Regions from separate parts of the Desulfoluna sp. HI9BLuna genome, predicted to be linked through region 1. Evidence: riboswitches for the same ligand, from Rfam matches in the RefSeq annotation. Region 1 holds a riboswitch; the other holds the start of a gene.
The links. Region 1 has a riboswitch for cobalamin ahead of ACOYW0_RS24665 (TonB-dependent receptor plug domain-containing protein). Riboswitches for the same ligand answer to the same signal wherever they lie in the genome.
Positions count from the first base shown of each region.

Region 1 (7,259 bases):
CCCGAGTCTTCCACCATCATGGTCAAAGACGGGCAGTTCATCCTGCCGGTGGTGATGAGCGGGAACCTGGTGATGATGCCCGAGCCCTCCAGGGGCTGGGGGGACGACCCCATGAAGCTCTACCACGACCCCAGCGTCTGGCCCCATCACCAGTACATTGCTGCCTACCTCTGGATCCAGAACGGATTTAAAGCCGACGCCATGATCCATCTGGGCACCCACGCCACCTACGAATGGCTTCCGGGAAAACAGGCCGGGCTCTCCCCGTCCTGCCCGCCGGAGGTGATGGTGGGGGACCTTCCCAATGTCTATCCCTACATTGTCGATGACGTGGGCGAAGGGATTCAGGCCAAGCGGCGGGGCCGCGGGGTAATCATCGATCACATGACGCCCCTGTTTCAGAAAGCTGGCCTCCACAGCGATTACGCCACCTTGTATGAGCTCATCAACCGGCTCACCCGGGGGCAGGCCGTGGGCAGCGCCACCGTGCCTGCCATTTTAAAGGAGATCAGGGCCCTCTCCGTCAAGACCGGGTTCCACGGGGAGCTCTCCCTTTCCAGCTACGACGAGGAGGAGATCGAGACCCTGGAGCACGCCATCCTGGAGCTGAAAGAAACCCTCATGCCCCACGGGCTCCATACTTTCGGTATCTCGCCGTCGGACCAGGAGGCCGAGGATTTTTCCGCGCTGGCGGCGGAACTCCGGCCCGGCCTGGATACCAAGGCCATGGCCCGGGGGATCCGGAACTCCGGTAATCTGGAGCTGGAACGCACGGTGCGGGCCCTGTCCGGCCGGTTTGTTCCGGCGGGGGAGGGGAACGACCCCATTCGGAACCCTTTGTCGGTTCCTACGGGCAAAAATTTCTACGGTATTTCGTCCTGCAAGATTCCCACCAGGGAGGCCTGGAAGCTCGGGGCCAAAGCCGGCGAAGAGATTCTTCAGCGACAGCTCCGTGAAAAAGGGGAGTACCCGGAAAAGGTGGCCGTGGTTCTCTGGGCCACGGAGACCCTTCGAAACGAGGGCATCAACGAGGGCACTATTTTGTGGCTCATGGGTGTGGAGCCGGTGTGGGACGCCTCCGGGCGCGTTTCCGGGACGCGGGTGGTGCCCGGTGCCATGCTGGGGCGACCGCGTATTGACGTGCTTATCAACCCTTCAGGGCTCTACCGGGATCTGTTTCCCGAAAAGATGACGCTTCTGGACAAGGCCGTTCAGCAGGCCATCGCAGCCAACGATGTGGAGAATTTCCTGGCAAAGCATAGCGCACGGACCCGACGTGCGCTGGAAGAGCAGGGCATTTCCCCTGAACGGGCCGAGACCCTTTCCCGGGTCCGCATTTTTACGGGCAAACCCGGGAGCTACGGTAACGGTGTGTCGGAAATGACGGGCATGAGCGGATTCTGGGAGTCCGACCAGGAGATCGCCGATGTGTGGAAGCGACGCATGGGGTTCGCCTTCGGCCAGGACCTCTGGGGCGAGGAGGCACAAGGGTTGTTGGCAGAGAACCTTAAAAACGTTTCCGCAACGGTCCACAGCAGCTCGTCTGCCCTGTACGGAACCATGGACAACGACGATGTCTTTCAGTACCTGGGTGGCCTCTCCCTTGCCGTAGAAAAAGAGACGGGCACCCGCCCCGACGTTGTGATGACCCGCCAGGATCGCCCGGACGCCGTCACCGTGGAGGGCATCGACAAAACCATCGGCCGGGAGCTCAGGAGTCGCTACATCAATCCCAAGTGGATTGCGGCCATGAAAAAAGAGGATTACGCCGGGGCACGTGAGATGGCCCATTTTGTGGAGTACATGTGGGGCTGGCAGGTAACGGTTCCCCATGCCGTCAAAGAGACCTCCTGGCAGCAGACTTACGACGTCTATGTGAATGACAGCCTGGGCCTGGACCTGAAAACGTTTTTCAACAAGGCCAACCCCTGGGCCTATCAATCCCTCACGGCCCGCATGCTTGAGTCCGTGAGGAAAGGGTACTGGGCTCCGGACGAATCCGTGACGAAGAACCTGGCCAAAGAATACGCCGTGGGCGTCATTGAAAAGGGCGTGGCCTGCTGCGACCACACCTGCAACAACCCCTTATTGAATCAGATGGTGGTGACCCTTATCTCCATGCCCGGCATGCTCTCCCCGGAGATGGTGGAAAAATTCACCCTGGCCATGGAAGAGGCCGTGGGAACGACCCTTGAAAATCAGCGAGCCAAACAAAAAGCGGTCCACGACAAGGTCCTGGCGGCCGCAAAGCCCCATACAAATGCGCCCGTTGAAAAAGCCGAAGCCTCTCAGGTATCCGATCCTGCAACTCCGTCAGAAGCCGAAGCCCTTGAGGTGACTGAAACCGGCAGCGGCGACCGAAAGGTCCAGGGGTACAAGATGGAAAAAATCGAGACCAGGGAAGAGACCACAAAACTCTCCTCATCCGGGGTGATGTGGTATGCGGCAATTTTTCTCCTGGGCTTTATCGGGTTGTTTGCCTGGGGCATGACCAAAGCCAATGCATAACCCGGATATTTCCTGGAAACCATGCAACCGCAAACCGCCTCCAACACGGAAGCCACCCTGTTTATCGGCCACGGCACCGATCACCCGGCCTGGACCACCTATTTCGCCCTGGACGCGATGCTGAAAAGCACCTACGGCCCCAGTGCCTTTACGGGGGTGGTGGAGGGCTTTCCCGAGGCTGAGGATATCGTAAGTACGGTTAAAGCAGCCGGTTTTACTCGGGTGAAGATCGTTCCGCTGATGCTGGTGGCCGGGGTGCATTACCTGAAAGACCTGGCTGTCAACGATGAAGACTCCTGGAAAAACCTCTTTGCAACAGAAGGCATTGAAGTCACCTTCATCGAGCGGGGTATCGGGTACATGCCGGAGATTGTGCGGCTCTTTGTCCGGCACCTGGAAGAGGCTATGGACATGGTCCTTGAATCGGAAACGGTGTAACACCTTTCTGGTGACGTGGTGAATCAAGCCGCAGGATCTGTTTTTCTTATTGTTATGCGTTTTTATTTTTACTGCAATATAAGGCTATTACACTCTTAACTGCAGGCATGAGCAAAAGAAAAAAACGGCGCCCCTTGTTCACGCACAGAAGGGGTGACAAAAAAGATAAGAAAGTGTTTGACACACGTCGAATATCTTGTGTAGATAAACATACAAATTGATCTCTGGTGCACGCTTCTTTTTTAACAAAGAGATGCTGCTTAAAAGGGAACCCCGTGAAAATCGGGGACGGGCCCGCCGCTGTAACCGGGGACGAACTTCGTATATACGCCACTGCTCATGATCTGAGCGGGAAGGCGCGAGGGTTCGGACGATCCGGAAGTCAGAAGACCTGCCAGGGTGAATTCACCTGCTTATGCTTTTTGTAAAGTACAATCAGGTGAGGGGTTTCGTTCTCGCGGTAGGAACTGGAGACCTGATCAGACGACATGGGAAAAACGGCCCCATGCCCCCTTTTTATTTAAGGAGCGGCATGGGGCTTTTTTGTTTGGGCGAAACGCCCGAGGTGTCTCTCTTCTCTCCTTATACCCAGCCCCCTTGAATGGAAGCCCCCCGCAACTCGAAACAGCAGTGGTTCAGGTGGTCGTTCTGCATGGAGGATCGCCGCCTCCAATGCAAAACGAAGTCTGATGTTTGTGGAAGGAAAAGTAATGAGAAAAAGTCTGATGATCGGTGCTGTCGCCGCCTGGGTGGCGGCCAGCTCCCCGGCCTGGGCAACCGACGCTGCCCTGGATGAATATGTGGTGACCGCGTCGCGAGCCAAAGAGAGCATTACGGAAGTGGCGGCGGCTGTGACGGTGATTGACTCGGAAACAATCGAGAACTCCTCGGCAAGAAACTTGGGAGAGCTGCTTGTGGAAAAGGGCGGCGTTCAAATACGCGAGTATCCCGGAGCTCTGACGACTGTGAAGATCCGTGGGTTCAGCACAGACACCCATGGAAACGACCTGATGGGTAATGTGCTTATCCTCATTGATGGTCGCCGTGCAGGGACCGGCAACGCAGCCAAACTGATCACAAAAAATGTTGAACGAGTGGAAATTATCAAGGGGCCTGCAGCCGTTCAGTACGGTTCGGCGGCCATGGGTGGCGTTGTAAACGTTATTACCAAAAAAGGGACCGGGAAGCCCACCGTTTCAGCTTACGCAAAGACCGGATCTTATGACTACAACGAATTTGGAACTGACGTGTCGGGAACCGCTGGCAAAATCGATTTCTCTGCGTCTGTATCCCATTCCGAAGAAGGCGATTACGAAACAGGCAGCGGCAAGGAATACTTGAACACGGGTAATGATGGAATCCTTCGTGCCAGCCTGAACACAGGGTATGAGTTTTCTCCCGGACACCGCATCGGATTGACGTATACGCTCTTTGATGGCGACGACATCGGCAACCCCGGCAGTATCGACGCCAACGACCTGGACAACACAAAAGATTCGAAAAACAGCTACTACGACGTTACTTATGACGGGAAAAACAGCACATCGTCACTGGCATGGATGCTTCGATACTTCGGCGGAACGGACAAAGACACGTGGAATGACCCTTCAGATAGCAATGCCTCGGGGTGGGATGACGGCATTCCCAGTGTGCATGAAACAGACAGCAAGGGCGCTCAGGCCCAAGTTTCATACGATGGTCAGCGATTCGGGCTTACCACCGGCGTGGATTGGGTGGATTATGATGTGACCAACGAGCCCAGTGCACCGAATAACACAGCATTTGACAACACAGCCGGATTTGCCCTGGGAAAGGTTAAACTTCTTGACCAGAAATTAATTTTCATCGGTGGGGCTCGGTATGATCACTACTCCGTAGATATTTCCGGAGATCAAGGCAGCGATAAATCCGATGATGACCTGAACCCAAGCCTGGGCGTTGTCTACAACCTCTCCAAGCAGGTCAAGCTCAGGGCATCCGTTGCCGACGCCTTTCGCATGCCCTCTGCAGAACAGCTGGCCGCTGATTTTACGTCTTACGGGACTCATTATGTCGGCAACCCGGATTTGAACCCGGAGAAAAGCCGAACCTATGAAGCGGGAGTGGATATTACCCGTGGTAGCTTAAAAACAGGCCTCACCGTTTTTACCACCGAATATGATGATAAAATCGTGACTGACAAGCAGCATGGATTTACTACCTACAAAAACCTGGATGAAGCAACCATCAGTGGCGTTGAAGGCGAATTTTCCTACACATTCTCCGACATCTTCGGGGGCTGGGAACTCAGGCCCTACGCCACGCTGACACATCTTTTCAAATACGAGGATGCAGAGACCGACAAAGACCTCAAGTATACATCGGATCTCGATATTTCAGCAGGCATCGCTCTGACCGATCTGGATGGGTTCTCTTCGGATCTCAGCGTCTCATACCTGAGCAGCCAGGATGTGGTTAAGTACAACCCTGACTGGTCAACATCCGATGTGACGCTTCCTTCGGTCACCGTGACCAATTTCACCATCACCAAACGCGTGCTGACCACGGACAAGTTAGGGAGCCTGTCCCTGCGCGGTGAAGTCAAAAACCTGTTTGATGAAGATGCGGCCTATGTTCTGGGATACCCCATCCCGGGCCGCCGATTTTTTGCCGGGGTAACCTGGTCCTACTAATCCGGGTTGTCCCCACGACCCGGGCTGGGACCGGTTTCCCCGCTCACCAATTTTCGCCGGACCTGTGACACCGGCGGAAAATCAGGGGGGCATCGTCGCCCCCTTGAAAACCCCTTGAAGGCCGTGCCCGGCGCATCAGGGCAGGCCGCCCCCGTTTTTCCCGTCTTTGGCTGTATGATTGGGCAGCTGCTAAGAGGGCGGGAGATCCTCCTTGCGGAGGGCGGTTCGGTTCTTTTTGAACCGAATGCAAAGGAAAGGGCCGGATAAGGGGTGTTGCTCCGCCCGTTGACTCGGAGCATCATGTGTATCTCCTGATCTGTGGTTGGAATCAGGGGCAGGGGAGGGACAACGGCGTCCCTCCCCCCTCCCATGATATCCGGCTGGATTCGGAGATTTTTTGTTGATGGGATCATCTCGCATTGCCGGATGATCTGTGCTATATATCGCAGCGATCATGGCAATTGATCCCTAGTTATCACAGCGCCTTGCTGAAATGATTTTGTTTCTGCGAGGCTTTGGTGTTTTCATCCCGAGACAGGTACAGGCAACATGATTCACTTATTGAAAAGCGGCGGCCTGCTGATGCTACCGCTGGTTTTATGTTCTTTTGTGTCACTGACCCTTATCATTGAGCGATCCATCTTCTGGCTCCGCATCAGGCGGGATAAGGACCGAGAACTGGTCTATCGGGTCCTGGACCTTGCCGAGCAGGGGCTCTGGGACGAGATCCGCCTGGCTGCACGGGGCTCCCGCAACTTCATTATCCGTATCCTGATCAACGGCATCCTGCATCGCGATTACTCCATGGCCATGGCCATGGAATCGGCGGCATCGGATGAGCTGCGCAAGATGAGGCGTTTCATGGGCGTGTTGGAAACCATCATCACTGTGGCTCCCTTGCTGGGGATCCTGGGAACCGTGGTGGGCATCATCCATTCTTTCGATATGCTTGGGGCCAAGGGTATCGGCGATCCCCAGGCCGTGACAGGGGGGATTGCCCAGGCTCTCATTACGACGGCTGCGGGCCTTTCCATCAGTATTCTGACCCTGCTTCCCTGCAACTACTTCAACGCCTGTGCCGAAGCTTCGGCCCTTGCCATCGAAAAATATGCCACCTCCCTTGAGATTACCTATGAAAAAAGAGCCAACGGCAACCACGATGTGCAACGTCCGGAAGAGGGAAAGCTCGCAGCCGGGGGCAGGGGATAAGCATGCGCGCACAAACCATCTAAATAGCCCGGTACCGGGTGCATGCAATGTATGAGCATACCCTTGTGTGGTGAATCCCGGGGCATGTTACGTAGTGTACGGAAAGGCACCATCGCCTCCATGTAAGGGGGGATCCCTTTCAGGCGGTGTTTTTTAAGAAAAAGGTTTTCCAGATGAAAGTCAAACGAGATTTCAGCATCAAGAACAAGCCGGACATGTTGCCGCTCATCGACGTGGTGTTCCTCCTGCTCGTTTTTTTTATCTACGCCATGCTCTCCATGAGTTACCACAACGGCATCCGCCTTGAGCTCCCGGAATCTGCCCAGGCCGAGCACATGGAGGAGACAACGGAGCTCATCATCTCCGTGGAAGCAGACGGCCGGGTGTATATGGGGAAGGAAGAAGTGATCCTGGCGGACCTAGGTGCCAGGG
Region 1 is NZ_CP186555.1:6,069,193-6,076,451, reverse strand. It holds gene ACOYW0_RS24675 (cobaltochelatase subunit CobN) at 1-2,508, shown strand, start outside; gene ACOYW0_RS24670 (sirohydrochlorin cobaltochelatase) at 2,530-2,946, shown strand; cobalamin riboswitch at 3,155-3,359, shown strand; gene ACOYW0_RS24665 (TonB-dependent receptor plug domain-containing protein) at 3,657-5,618, shown strand; gene ACOYW0_RS24660 (MotA/TolQ/ExbB proton channel family protein) at 6,228-6,827, shown strand; gene ACOYW0_RS24655 (ExbD/TolR family protein) at 7,001-7,259, shown strand, end outside.

Region 2 (7,259 bases), 1.6 Mb from region 1:
CATGGGCCGTTTCGAGCGTGGCGTATCCCCTTTTTAATCCGCTACAACAGCAGGTGTGAAAGAGGAACCGCCCCACGGGCGATCAATGCGTTTTGTCATGGAGGTCATTTAGATTATGCTTACTTTTTTTGCGTGCGTCGCTGCACTGATTCTCGGGTACTTTACCTACGGTACCTTTGTTGAAAAAACCTTCGGGCCGGACAGTTCCCGAAGGACCCCCGCCTACGAGCTTGAGGACGGGGTGGACTACATGCCCCTTCCCAAGTGGAAGGTGTTGTTTATTCAGGTCCTGGACATTGCCGGGATCGGCCCCATTTTCGGCCCCATCCTGGGGGCCCTCTACGGCCCGGTGGCCCTGGTCTGGATCGTCATCGGGTGTATCTTTGCCGGGGCGGTTCACGACTACTTCTCCGGCATGCTCTCCATGCGGAACCGCGGGGGCAGCATCCCCGAGGTGGTGGGTGACTTCCTCGGTATGCCCGCCCGACAGGCCATGCGGGTCTTTTCCGTTGTGCTCCTCATGCTGGTGGGCGTGATTTTCGTTCTGGCCCCGGCCAAGCTCCTCACCGGGCTCACCGGCGTGAACACCCAGATTTTTATCTTTGCCATCTTTGGCTACTATTTCCTTGCCACCATTCTTCCCATCGACAAGGTCATCGGAAAGATCTATCCCCTGCTGGGCGCCCTGCTGCTCATCACCACTGTCGCCACCGTGGTGGCCCTGATGTTCGGTGGCTATGAGATCCTGCCCAACCTGGATGTGACCACCAGCGCCCATCCTGCGAACAAGCCCATCTGGCCCCTGCTGTTTATTACCCTTTCCTGCGGTGCCATCAGCGGGTTCCACTCCACCCAGTCTCCCTTGATGGCCCGGTGCGTCAAAAACGAAAAGGACGGCCGCGCTGTCTTCTACGGCGCCATGATCCTGGAAGGGATCATCGCCCTGATCTGGGCCACCGTGGGGCTCTCTTTCTACAAGTCTCCGGAAGCCCTGAACGCCGTGATTGCCGCAGGGACTCCTTCAGCCGTTGTCTCTGAAGTCTCCAACGTTCTTCTGGGTCCCGTGGGCGGCTTTCTGGCGGTCATTGGGGTTATCGTTCTGCCCATCACCAGCGGGGACACCGCTTTCCGAAGCACCCGCCTGATCCTGGCCGAGTCCTTTAAGGTGAGCCAGTCCCAGACCGCCAAGCGGCTCATGATCGCCGTGCCCCTGTTTGCCCTGGGCTTTGTCATCTCTACCCAGAACTTCGGGATCATCTGGCGCTACTTCGGGTTCTCCAACCAGGCCCTGGCCACTCTGGTACTCTGGTCCGCCGCAGTCTTCCTTGCCAAGGAGATGAAGAATTACTGGATCGCCTGCCTGCCGGCGACCTTTATGACCTCTGTGGTGGTCACCTTCATCCTTCAGGCCAAAATCGGCTTCGGGCTCTCCATCGGAACCTCCACCGTCATCGGTGTGGGTACCGCCGTGGTACTGCTCTGCCTCTTCGTCTTCAAGTTTTCCGGTGTGCGGGCAGCGAAACGTGCCGACGGACTTGCTGAATAAGCACTGCCCGTGAAGGAATTTTCCGCCATGTTCCCTGTCCGGTGCCATCGTTCGGATTTTTAAAGGGATGGCCGTCGGGCAGGGAATGGGGCATGGGCCTTAGATTGGCTTGACAACCGGAAAAGTGTGGCTTAGGATCACATCCTATGCTTGGTGCAGCTAATGCTTAATAGGGAACTCCGTGAGAATCGGAGACGGGCCCGCCGCTGTAACCGGGGACGTCCTTCGCAACAACGCCACTTTCTTGATGCGTCCGAAGTGATCGGGTCGAACAATGAGGGGAAGGCGCGAAGGCTCGGATGATCCGGAAGTCAGAAGACCTGCCATGCGCTATATGATGTCCCGTTGTCTGATGTTATCGTCATATCTTCACCGTGGTGAGAGGGGCGGCCTGAAACAGGAAAAGCCGCCGGAACACGGGGATTGAATCATATAGAAGTGGCGCACTGCCGTGGTAAAGGGTGCGCCCGACTTTGAGGATTGAATACGGAATCCCCATGCTTGCATACGATTGCAGGCATGGGGATTTTTTTGTTTGGAAGACCCGAAAATTTGTCCCCGTCACGGCGGTCGATTTTCGGGTGAGTACGTGACCGGGTCCCCGCAAGGGGTCTTGCATACACGCAGGAAGGGAATCCCGTGAAAATCGGGAACGGTCCCGCCGCTGTAACCGGGAACCGTACGGCACGGGTGAGGGGAATCTCTCTCATCCATAAGCCACTGCCCGCTGCTGGCTCTCCTTTTCAGGCCGGCGGCAACCAGGGCGGGAAGGTGCGCCGTTCGGAACGCCCGGGAGTCAGAAGACCTGCCCGGCATAAGACGTGATGTTTTGGGTGCGGCATGCCGCATCACAAAACACCCCTGCGGAGAACAGGGGAACCGCGTGATGAAAAGGGCGAAGCAAACAGGGAACAGCCCTTTTTCGGAGATGGTCGGACCGGAGGGGCTGTGCAAGGAGTCAGCCGGGCTCCGGTCCTTTGTAAATGATCAGTTTATAAAGGAGCCGATGATGAAAAAAGGCATGATTCTTTGTGTGCAGGGGCAGCTACCCGAAGGCGTTGCCCCGGATGACCTGCTTAAGGGCGGCCATCTGTCCTTTGACGTGGACAAGGTGGCCGTGGTCTCTCCCCTGGACGGAGAAGGAGACATCCATTGGGCATGGTGGCGCATGATATCCAAGGGGTTTACCTCGATTCAGTGCCGTATGGCCGGGTATGAAAAGGGGCGTATTGCTTTAAAAGGAGGCAGCGTTCCCATCTGGTCCATCGGTTGAATGCCTGGGTATCATATTTAATAAATACACCTGTTACGTACGGAGATTTAAAAACGATGAAAAAGACGACCCTTCTGCTTTTGATTGTATCACTGCTGTCCTTTCTGGGTGTAAATCCCGCCACGGCAGCCACCAAAAAAGAGGCGGTGGACGCCGTGGTTATTGCAAGCTTCGGCACCAGCTACCCCGAAGCCCTTCAGGCCATTCTCACCATCGACAAAGAGATGAGAAAAGAGTTCCCCAAGGCAGAGATCAAGCACGCCTTTACCTCCAACATCATCCGGGGCATCTGGCACGACCGCGCCAATGACGCCGCCTGGAAAAAAGCCAACCCCGGCGTTCCTGCGTGGCTGTATGACGTCAAAGGCCCCCTGGCAACCTTCGGCGCCCTGCAGGAAGAGGGCAAAAAGCGCGTGGTGGTACAGACCACCCACGTCTACGCCGGGGAAGAGTACCTTGATCTCAAGGCCTATGTGGACGCCATTGCAGGCATCGATACCCTCCGCGCCAAGTGGAAGCCCTTCTCCTATCTGACCCTGGGCCGTCCCGCCCTTGGCAAAGCCGGGTTGCACCCCGAGTACCGAAATGACATTGAAACCGCCGCCAAGACCATGGCCGCGGATGTGAAAAAGGCCAAAAAGATGGGCGCTGTGCTGGTCTACATGGGCCACGGAAACGAGGTGTTTCCCACCAGCGCGTACATTGAATTCCAGAAGACCATGAATGCCATGTACCCTGAGGTCACCACCCTGGTGGGGACCGTGGAGGGCTACCCCGGCCTCGATGACGTCACCACCGCCCTGAAGCACATCAAGGCCAAGAAGGTCTTCATGAAGCCCTTTATGGTGGTTGCCGGTGACCATGCCAGAAATGACATGGCCGGAGAAGAAGACGACGCCTGGAAGACCATCATGGAGAAGATGGGCATCAAGGTGACTTGCGAGCTCAAAGGCCTGGGCGAGAACCCCGAGTGGGCCAAGCTCTACGCAAAGCATGCCGTGGACGCGGTAACGGTTCACACCGGCAAGTAGTTTTCTATGGTTTGGTGGCCTCCGGCGGCCCTGCCGGAGGCTAAACTTTTAATCCGCCTTCGCCCAAGGGCTACGGTGCGACATGAAAGTTTAACAAACAGGTTTCAAAAACCCTTTTTGGGTGAGTTTTGCTTTAAAGGCGGATGTGATTTGACCCGAGGAACGAGGGACAAAACGCATCCGCAACCAGCTTTCAAGGTGGCACACCTTGCCGCCGGAGGTTTTCGCTTTTAAACCCGAACGTTGATGGAAGGCCCCCCATGACCATCGCCACGGAGTCCATGAGGAAAACAAAACCCTCCCTTGCCCTGATGAAAGGCTCGGCAGGGTTGGTGTGCTTGTGCGCGCTCCTTTTCTGCGCGGTGCTGCTTTCGGCCCGCATGGGGTTTGTGGCGTTTTCTTTTAAGGACGTCCTTGGGGCCCTCTGGAACGGGATCACCGGCACGGACGGGGCCACGGCAGCGGCTGAAACAGCCCGGGTCATGGTCTGGGAGGTGAGGCTTCCCCGCATCCTGACGGCGGCAGCCGCAGGGGCCGGGCTGGCCGTGGCCGGGGCCGTCTATCAGAATATTCTCCTGAATCCCCTGGCCGACCCTTATACCCTGGGCGTCTCCTCCGGTGCCGCCTTTGGCGCGGCCGTGGCCCTTCTCTTCGGCATGGGCAAGACTCTCTTGTCCGTTCCCCTCTTTGCCTTTGGCGGCGCCATCCTCACCCTGTTTATCGTCATCGCCATGGCCTCACCGTCGGGGCGGCTGCTTCGGTGTGGCATCGACTCTTCCAACCTCATCTTATCGGGCATCATGGTGTCGGCCATCCTCTCGGCGGGTTTGAGCTTCATGAAATACCTGGCCGACGAGCAGGTGTCCGTCATCATCTTCTGGCTCATGGGCAGCTTTGCCGCGGCCACCTGGCGTGATGCCGCTGTTCTCTCGGGCGTTTCCGGGGCCGGGTTTCTCCTCTTTCTCTTTTACGCCCGGGATCTGAACCTTCTGGCCCTGGGCGAAAAAAGCGCCCGAAGCCTGGGGGTGGATACCTCCAAGACGGTCCTTATTCTTCTGGTGGCCGCGTCCCTTGTGGCGGCGGTCTGCGTGGCGGTCTCCGGTATTATCGGCTTTGTGGGGCTTCTGGTGCCCCATATGGTGCGGTTTGTCACCGGGCCGGATGCCCGGAAGCTTCTTCCCGCAACCCTTATCATCGGGGCGGTGCTCCTGCTTTTTGCCGACACCGTGACCCGTGCGGTGCTACCCTATGAAGTGCCCATCGGGGTGCTCACGGCCCTCATCGGCGGGCCGGTGTTCTGCGTGATCTTTCGAAAGAGCCGCATGGGAGGGGGGGCATAGGCATGACGGACAGCGTGCTCCACATGGAAGGGATTTCCTTTAAGCGCGGCAGGCGAGAGGTGCTTAAAGGCGTTGACGCCCGTTTTGAGAAGGGCGTGTTCCACGCCATCCTAGGGCCCAACGGGGTGGGAAAGAGCACCCTGGTGGAAATTTTGAGCGGACAGATGGACCCCGATGCCGGGACCACCTCTCTTTTCGGGACCCCGGTCCGCAAGCTGTCCGCCCGCAAGGTGGCCCGGCAGGTGGCGGTGGTGTCCCAGAGCCACGAGGTACGTTTTGCCTTTTCCGTGCGGGAGGTGGTGATGATGGGCAGGCATCCCCACATCGACCGGTTCGGATCCCCGTCGGAAAACGATTTCAAGCTGGCGGACGAGGCCATGGCCGTGGCCGATATCCGTCACCTGGCCGACCGCCCCGTCACCGAGGTGAGCGGGGGAGAGCGCCAGAGGACCCTTTTTGCCCGTGCCCTGGCCCAGGACACCCCAGTGCTGATTCTGGACGAGGCCACCAGCAATCTGGACATGAAACACACCTTGAGCCTCCTCTCCGTGGTGCGGGAGAAGGTGAAACAGGAAAACCGATGCGTTGTGGGCGTGTTTCAGGACATCAATACCGCCGCGCTCTTCTGCGATCGGTTCCATTTTTTGAAAGAGGGGCGCATGGCCGTGTCCGGCTCCGTGGAAGAGACCCTTACCCCCGAGACCCTCTGGGAGGTGTTCGGGGTCAAGGCCCGGGTCATGACAGACGAGGTGACCCGGAGCCGTCAGGTGCTCTTTGATGCGGGAGGGTTCCATGGGTAGAACTCTTCTTCGCATCCTCTGTTTTTGCCTTGTGGCCGGGTTGATGGCACCTGCCGCCGATGCCGCCCGGATTACCGACGCATCCGGTCAGGTGGTGACCTTCGACAAACCCTTTACCCGAATCATCTCCCTTTACAGCGCCCACACCGACAACCTCCTGGCCATGGGGGCCGCAGATGTCCTCATCGGCGCGTCCAAAAGCGACGGGGCAGAAGAGCTTCCCCGGTTCTCCTACCACGACGGCACCGAGCGGTTCCTGGCCGCCCGGCCCGACCTGGTGCTGATCCGCCCCATGATCGAGCGGGGCTACGGCAGGCTGGTGTCCAGCCTCAAAGCCCGGGGGATCACCGTGGTCTCCCTGCAACCCGGCACCATGGACGAGATGATGGATTACTGGGTGGCCCTGGGCCTCCTCAGCGGACACGAGGCCGAGGCCCGGTCCCTGGTGTCGGCCTTTGAATCAGAGACCCGCCGCATCCACGAGGTCACCCGGACGGTACCGGAAAAGCGGACCGTCTTTTTCGAGGCCATGCACGGCAAGCTGCGTACCTTCTCCAAAGGTTCCATGGCCGCCTGGGCTCTGGAGTTGGCTGGGGGCGTCAACGTGGCTGAAGACGCCGTGCCCTCCAAGGGCAGCAACATCGCCATTTACGGCAAGGAGCGCCTCCTGGCCAAGGGGCCAATGATCGACGTCTACCTGGTGCAGCAGGGCCGCATGAACCGCGTCACCCGGGAAGAGATCGAAAACGAACCGGGCTTTTCCCTCATCCGGGCCGTGCGCGAGGGCGAGATTCACTTTGTGGACGAGGCCCTGGTGTCAAGGCCCACACCGGCCCTTCTGGAAGGGGCGCGGCGTATCGGGGAAATTCTATACCCAACTCTCTTTGAACCGAGCATACAAGGACTGGCAACGCATGGGCAGTAAGGCGACTTTCGGCAAAGCAGGTTTTCTCATCGGGGGCACCTCCAGCGGCAGCGGTAAGACCACCCTGTCTCTGGGCATCATGGCGGCGCTGAAGCGGCGCGGGTATGATGTGGCGCCCTTTAAGGTGGGGCCGGACTACATCGACCCGGGCCATCACCGGCGGGTGACGGGTCGGGCCTCCCGGAACCTGGACGGCTGGATGCTCAGCCGGGACTATTGCCGGGACGCCTTTTCCCGATCCATGGCCCAGGCCGACCTGGCCGTGGTGGAAGGGGTGATGGGGCTCTTTGACGGCTTTTCCGGCACGGACGAGGCCGGGTCTTCGGCCCAGATGGCCAAGTGGC
Region 2 is NZ_CP186555.1:4,478,667-4,485,925, forward strand. It holds gene ACOYW0_RS18270 (carbon starvation CstA family protein) at 116-1,546, shown strand; cobalamin riboswitch at 1,681-1,888, shown strand; cobalamin riboswitch at 2,125-2,373, shown strand; gene ACOYW0_RS18275 (hypothetical protein) at 2,568-2,819, shown strand; gene ACOYW0_RS18280 (sirohydrochlorin cobaltochelatase) at 2,876-3,850, shown strand; gene ACOYW0_RS18285 (FecCD family ABC transporter permease) at 4,111-5,190, shown strand; gene ACOYW0_RS18290 (ABC transporter ATP-binding protein) at 5,193-5,990, shown strand; gene ACOYW0_RS18295 (ABC transporter substrate-binding protein) at 5,983-6,915, shown strand; gene ACOYW0_RS18300 (cobyrinic acid a,c-diamide synthase CobB) at 6,905-7,259, shown strand, end outside.
Region 2: it holds a riboswitch for cobalamin, as region 1 does, so the genes downstream of both, ACOYW0_RS18275 (hypothetical protein) here and ACOYW0_RS24665 (TonB-dependent receptor plug domain-containing protein) in region 1, are expected to answer to the same signal.